DNA from 3 places in the Streptomyces seoulensis genome. Region 2 is predicted to be linked to each of the others. Evidence: riboswitches for the same ligand, from Rfam matches in the RefSeq annotation. Region 2 holds a riboswitch; each other region holds the start of a gene.
What was found. A riboswitch is a leader RNA that binds a small molecule or an ion and turns the genes downstream of it on or off. The one in region 2 is predicted to bind cyclic di-AMP.
Positions count from the first base shown of each region.

Region 1 (2,253 bases), 1.2 Mb from region 2:
TCTCGTCGGCGCCGGACATCATGGCGCCGAAGCGACAGGACACGGCGACCAGGGAGCCGGTCTTGCCGGAGAGGACGTCGAGGTAGTGCTCGACCGGGTCGCGGCCGTCCTGGGGACCCGCGGTCTCCAGTATCTGGCCGGTGACGAGGCGCTCGAAGGCGAGGGCCTGCACGCGGACGGCCTCGGGGCCGAGATCGGCGAGTATCTGCGTGGCACGGGCGAAGAGGAAGTCACCGGTGAGCACGGCGACGGAGTTGCCCCAGCGGGTGTTGGCGCTGTCCACGCCGCGCCGCACGGCCGCCTCGTCCATGACGTCGTCGTGGTAGAGCGTGGCCAGGTGGGTCAGCTCGACGACGACGGCCGAGGGCACGATGCGCGGGGCGTGCCGGTCGCCGAACTGGGCGGACAGCAGCACGAGCAGCGGACGGAACCGCTTGCCGCCGGCCCGCACCAGGTGCTGGGCGGACCCGGTGATGAAGGGGACCTCGCTCTTGGTGGCCTCTAGCAGGCCCGCCTCGACAGCCGTCAGTCCGGCCTGGACATCGGCTTCCAGTGCCTGGTCCCGCACGCTCAGCCCGAACGGCCCGACGACGGTCACGAGGTTCTCCTGTCTGCTGGTGTCTGCTGGCGACTTCACGGCTTGTCGATAGGTCGCTGCCATCAGTCAAGTCAGCGTATCCGGTCCTCTTTGGATCACCGATCGCACCCACCGGTCCAGCTCATGAGGTATCGGTTTTCGTCCGGCATGTGCCGGATGGGTGGACAAGAACCGATATGGGGGGAGTCGGTCGGACGGTCCGGCACTCGGGGAGTCACACCGAGCCAACGAACGGGAGCGTCCCAGAGGTTCCGCCCCAGGGGGACCGACACTCCCTAATACCCACAGACGGCTCAAATCCACATAATCCCCCATGTCTGATTTTGCGTATTTTGCGATTCCGTGAGTTGGCTCACGCGGACCGTCACCTCGCGCCTACCCGCGCAAACCCCCCTCTCACCCCCTTCTTACCGTGCCCGGTAAGGAAGTTGAGGATTGGCGACCGCAAAGGATCAAGTAGGCCAATTGGGACAGAGCAAGGTCAACTAGGTCTTTGGGTGAATCAAGTACTTGTTCCGGACATGTGCGGTCGCATACGTTCCCGCCCTGTCAGGCGAACGCCGAATCCTGCCGCGCCTGGCACACCCATTCACGAACTCATTCGTACGGCAGGAGCGGGGGACCCAGGTAAGCCGCCGGACCGGCCGACACATGTCGCGCCGGAACGGCTCGGGGTGAAGCCATTTCGTCCCCGGTGTCCGACGGGCACCGGGGACGACGCGGCCGGGCACCTCCCCGCCCGAACCCGACAGCTCACCTCGCAGGCGACGGAGAGGAACTTCGACATGTCTGCTGTTGCTCAGCCGCGCCGTGCCCGCACCAAGCGCATCGTCCGCACGCTCGCCGTCGCCGGTACCGGTGCCGCGATGTTCGCGCTCCCCCTCATCGGCGCCACCAGCGCCTCCGCCGCCCCGGCCGCCAAGACCGCCACCACCACGGTGTACCCGAACAACCTCGACGGCTGGATCCGCCAGTCCCTGGCGATCATGGCCGAGAAGGGCATCCCGGGCACCTACAACGGCATCCACCGCAACATCATGCGGGAGTCCTCGGGCAACCCGCTGGCCATCAACAACTGGGACATCAACGCCATCAACGGCACCCCGTCCAAGGGCCTGCTCCAGGTGATCGACCCCACGTTCAACACGTACCACGTGGCCGGCACCTCGCTCGACCCGTACAACCCGGTCGCCAACATCACCGCGGCCTGCAACTACGCCGCCCACCGCTACGGCTCGATCGACAACGTCAACGGCCCGTACTAGGCGGCCCGGCCCACCCGGCCAGATCCGCACCGCGCCCCCGTCACACGCCTCACGCGTGCGGCGGGGGCCGTCGCCGTCACAGGGCGAACAGGCGCTCCAGCACGACGGCCACCCCGTCGTCCTCGTTGGAGAGGGTGACCTCGTCGGCCACCGCCTTCAGCTCGGGATGGGCGTCGGCCATGGCGACGCCGTGGGCCGCCCACCGGAACATCGGGATGTCGTTCGGCATGTCGCCGAAGGCGACCGTGTCCGCGCGGCCCAGGCCCAGGTGCTCGGCGGCCAGCGCCAGACCGGTCGCCTTGGTGATCCCGCACGGCTGGAGCTCGACCGTGCCGGGACCCGACATGGTGACCGTGGCCAGCGAGCCGACGACCGAGCGGGCGGTGGCCG
Region 1 is NZ_AP025667.1:6,137,940-6,140,192, forward strand. It holds gene HEK131_RS28230 (polyprenyl synthetase family protein) at 1-598, opposite strand, end outside; cyclic di-AMP (ydaO/yuaA leader) riboswitch at 1,185-1,378, shown strand; gene HEK131_RS28235 (transglycosylase SLT domain-containing protein) at 1,384-1,863, shown strand; gene HEK131_RS28240 (HAD family hydrolase) at 1,940-2,253, opposite strand, start outside.
Region 1: another riboswitch for cyclic di-AMP. It lies ahead of HEK131_RS28235 (transglycosylase SLT domain-containing protein); the one in region 2 lies ahead of HEK131_RS22555 (M23 family metallopeptidase).

Region 2 (2,253 bases):
CCCAGGTGCTCGGCACGTACTGCCTCGGCGGCACCCTCACCTCCCGCCTGGACCGGGTCCTGCGCGAGGAGAAGGGCTACACCTACGGCGTGCGCTCCTTCGGGCAGGTGCTGCGCTCCGCCCCGGACGGCACCGGCGCCTCGATGCTCGCCATCAGCGGTTCCGTGGACACCCCGAACACCGGCCCGGCGCTCGCGGACCTGTGGACGGTGCTGCACACGCTGGCCGCCGAGGGCCTGACCGACGCCGAGCGGGACGTGGCCGTGCAGAACCTCGTCGGCGTGGCCCCGCTGAAGTACGAGACGGCCGCCGCGGTCGCCGGCACGCTGGCCGACCAGGTCGAGCAGCATCTGCCGGACGACTTCCAGGCGGAGCTGTACCGCACGCTGGCCGCCACCGGCACCGTGGAGGCCACGGCCGCCGTGGTCAACGCCTTCCCGGCCGACCGGCTGGTCACGGTCCTGGTCGGCGACGCCGCCCAGATCAAGGAGCCGGTCGAGGCGCTCGGCATCGGCGAGGTCAAGGTGGTCTCCGCCGAGTAGCGGAGCAGGCACGCGCGCGTGGGCCCTGATGGCGCATGAGTCGTCGGGGCCCACACGTGTGTTCGGGAGACACATCGAACAGCGGTTGGTAAATGTCCGGATTGGGGCGGAGGTTACCCCTCTGGCGTGTGGGATGCGCTACAAAAGTCCGGACCCGTTTGAAGATCCGCTCCCGTCCCCTTTAGCTTCTTCCGGGCTGTTCGTCAGGCAGTGCGCCGCGTCCGCGGCACCGGACAGTCATCGCCGAGTCCCCCGCAGGGGGGAGCCGGGGACCCACCGCAGTCCCTGGGGTGAATCGGACGCCCGCGCGTGAGCGAGGGCGGCCGTAGGAGACCTTCCTGCTCCGAACCCGTCAGCTAACCCGGTAGGCGAGAGGGAAGGAAAGGACCAGCCAGCTCATGGCGTTCATGTGCGCCACCGGGAAGCACCGCAAGCCCGGCCGGGTCAAGCGCACCACCGCAACTGCGGCCGGTGTCGCGGCCCTCACCACCGGTGTCGTCGGCACCCTCGCGGCTTCCCCGGCACTCGCCGCGGACAACTCCGTCGAGAACACCGGCCTCACCCCCGTCATCACCGTCAGCGACACCCTCGCCGACGAGATCGCCGCGCAGGCCACCGCCCAGAAGGCGACCGCCGAGCGCAAGGCCGCCGAGGAGGCCGCGGAGCGCGCCGCCGCCGAGCGGGCCCGCGAGGCCAAGGAGCGCGCCGCCCGCGACGCCGCGCGCAAGCTTCTCAACTCCTTCGTCATGCCGATCACCGGCTCCTACGTCTCCACCGCCTACCAGTCGTCCAGCTCCCTGTGGTCGTCCGGTTCGCACACCGGCATCGACTTCCACGCCGCCAGCGGCACCACGGTCCACGCGGCCGGTGCCGGGACCGCGGTCTCCACCGGCTGGGGCGGCGCGTACGGCAACGAGATCGTGATCAAGATGGCCGACGGCATGTACACCCAGTACGGCCACCTGTCGTCCATCGGCGTCAGCGTGGGCCAGCGGGTCGTCCCCGGCCAGCAGATCGGCCTGTCCGGCGCCACCGGCAACGTCACCGGCCCGCATCTGCACTTCGAGGCCCGCACCGGCCCCGACTACGGGTCCGACATCGACCCCGTCGCCTACCTCCGCAAGCACGGCGTCGACGTCTGACCCCGAGCCCTGCGAAAGCCCCGGCCCGCCAGGCCGGGGCTTTCGTCGTTCCCGGCGTCCTTTCCACCGGCCCGCTGTCCAAAAAATAGCCATGGATTCCGGTCCGCCATCGGAAATTCCGCCGTATTGCAATAGAGTCACGGAACGGGCGCTGTCGTCGGCGTTTCACGGGGATTAAGGCGGAGGTGGGTCATGCGCATTCCGGCGCACTCGGTGTGCACGGCGATCCGGGACGACATCGTCGCCGGGGTCCACGAGCGCGGCAGCCGGCTCACCGAAGAGGTCCTCGCCCGCCGCTACGGCGTCTCCCGCGTCCCCGTCCGCGAGGCGCTGCGCACGCTGGAGGCCGAGGGCTTCGTCGTGACCCGGCGGCACGCGGGCGCCTGCGTGGCCGAGCCCACCGAGCAGGAGGCCGCCGACCTGCTGGAGATGCGCCTGCTGCTGGAGCCCCTCGGTGCCGCGCGGGCCGCCCAGCGGCGCACCGAGGCCCATCTGAAGGTGCTGCGCGGCCTGGTCAGGCTGGGCCAGGAGCGGGCGCGGCTCGGCAACAGCGACGACCTGCGGGCACT
Region 2 is NZ_AP025667.1:4,892,947-4,895,199, reverse strand. It holds gene HEK131_RS22560 (M16 family metallopeptidase) at 1-542, shown strand, start outside; cyclic di-AMP (ydaO/yuaA leader) riboswitch at 774-928, shown strand; gene HEK131_RS22555 (M23 family metallopeptidase) at 941-1,684, shown strand; gene HEK131_RS22550 (GntR family transcriptional regulator) at 1,877-2,253, shown strand, end outside.

Region 3 (2,253 bases), 4.6 Mb from region 2:
TCGGCGACCCGGCAGCCCCCCGCCTGTTCGGGCCCGGCGCGTACCAGGGGGGCCGGCTGCGGCTGACCGGGAGCCGGCGGATCGAGGACGTCGTCCTCATGCACTACGAGCCCACCGCCCCCGGCGCCGGCCCGCTGCCCACCGCCGCCGACCGGCACTGGCTGCGCACCGCCTGTGAGCTGGCCGCGCTCTGCCCGCCCTCGGACACCGCCTTCAGCGTCGGCGCGGTGGTCGTCGCGGCGGACGGCACCGAGCTGGCGCGCGGACACTCGCGCGAGGGCGGCGACCCGGTGGTCCACGCCGAGGAGGCCGCCCTCGCCGGGCTGGACCCCGCCGACCCGCGCCTGCCCGGCGCCACCGTCTACTCCAGCCTGGAGCCCTGCGCGCACCGCTCCTCCCGCCCCACCCCCTGCGCCGAGCTGATCCTGCGGGCCGGGGTGCGCCGGGTGGTCACGGCCTGGCGCGAGCCGGACACCTTCGTCACCGCGGCCGACGGCGCCGGAGTGCTCGGCAGCGGAGGCGTCACGGTGGTGACGGTGCCCGAGTACGCCCCTCTCGCACAGCGGCCGAACGCTCACCTTCCGCACTGAGGCCCACGTCACCGCGGGGTGTGTGCGCGGCACCCCGCGGATGACGTATGCTTGAGACACAACGACGCGGGGTGGAGCAGCTCGGTAGCTCGCTGGGCTCATAACCCAGAGGTCGCAGGTTCAAATCCTGTCCCCGCTACTGAAGACTCAGGGCCGGAATCCAGTAAAACGGATTCCGGCCCTGAGTGTTTTCCCGGAGCCTTCACAACGGGAACTACCCAAAGTGACGCAATGGCCGCTCAGTGCAGCGCTTCTGAGTCACCATCAAAACCGCTGTGACTCCTGAAGCGCGGTCAACTCGCCCCGTTCGCGCCGTTCCTGGTGCGTACGTCCCCGTCGGGAACGTTAACGATCAAGCCGAACGGGCTTGGAATCCGGTGTGCGTGTCTATTAACGTTCGATAACGCAGTGCGGTCGTTACAGCCGTCAGCAGAGACGGCGCCGTGCGCACACGCCGAATCCCGCAAGGGAACCGGGGACCCACCAACTTGGGGTGAATCGCGCCCAGTCCGCCGTGCACCGCTCTCGGAGCACGCCGGGTTTACGCGCGTAGGAGACCTTCCTGCTCCGAACCCGTCAGCTAACCCGGTAGGCGGAGGAGGAGAGGAGTGCGCCCGCGTGGCGTCCAACCGGCCTGCCCCACAAGCCCCGTTCGCGCCGGACGCGAGTGAGCCCTTCGCCTACGGCGCCCCCCGCGCGGAAGGCGACGCGTGGGAGGAGTGGAATCCCACCGAGGAGTCCCTGCCCCCCGTACGCGGCCGCCACCGGGTGGCCAAGCAGCGCGGCGGCGGACTCGCCCGCAGCTCCACCGTCCTCGGCGTCGGCGTCATAGCCGCCGTCGGCGCGGGTGGCATGGCGAGCGCCAACACCGGCAAGCCGCCCGTGTCCATCGCCATGCCCGACCTGCCCTCCGTGGACTCCCTGATCGACGGGCACCACACGGACGCGCCCGCCGCCTCCCTCGCCACGGCCACGGCGACCGCCGCCAGTGACGACTCCGCCTCCGACGCGGGCGAGGCGCTGCGCAGCCGGATCATGGCCCAGGCCGAGCGGCAGCAGAGCAAGGCCGACAGCCGGGCTACCGCCGCGGCCGTCGCCAAGGCCGACCAGCAGGCCGCCGACGCCGCCGCCAAGGCCGCGAAGGAAGCCGCCGCGAAGGCCGCCGACGCCAAGGAGCGGGCGGAGGCCGACGCCGAGAAGAAGGCCGAGGCGGCACGCCTGGCCACGCTGGCCAAGCAGTACACGCTGCCGACCTCCTCGTACACGATCACCTCGACCTTCGGGCAGGCCGGGGCGCTGTGGTCCTCCGGCTACCACACCGGTCTCGACTTCGCCGCGCCCACGGGCACGCTGATCAAGGCCGTGCACAGCGGCACGATCACCGAGGCGGGCTGGGCCGGCGCCTACGGCTACCGCACGATCCTCACCCTCGACGACGGCACCGAGCTCTGGTTCTGCCACCAGTCCTCGATCAACGTCAGCACCGGTCAGAAGGTCTCCACCGGCGAGGTCATCGGCCGCGTCGGCGCCACCGGCAACGTCACCGGCGCGCACCTCCACCTGGAGGTCCACCCCGGCGGCCAGCCCACCGGCATCGACCCCGGCGCCTGGCTGCGCGGCAAGGGACTCACCCCCTGAGGTACCCGGCCGGAGTTTGACCGGG
Region 3 is NZ_AP025667.1:262,818-265,070, forward strand. It holds gene HEK131_RS01255 (dihydrofolate reductase family protein) at 1-590, shown strand, start outside; tRNA gene HEK131_RS01260 (tRNA-Met) at 656-729, shown strand; cyclic di-AMP (ydaO/yuaA leader) riboswitch at 1,033-1,201, shown strand; gene HEK131_RS01265 (M23 family metallopeptidase) at 1,209-2,228, shown strand.
Region 3: another riboswitch for cyclic di-AMP. It lies ahead of HEK131_RS01265 (M23 family metallopeptidase); the one in region 2 lies ahead of HEK131_RS22555 (M23 family metallopeptidase).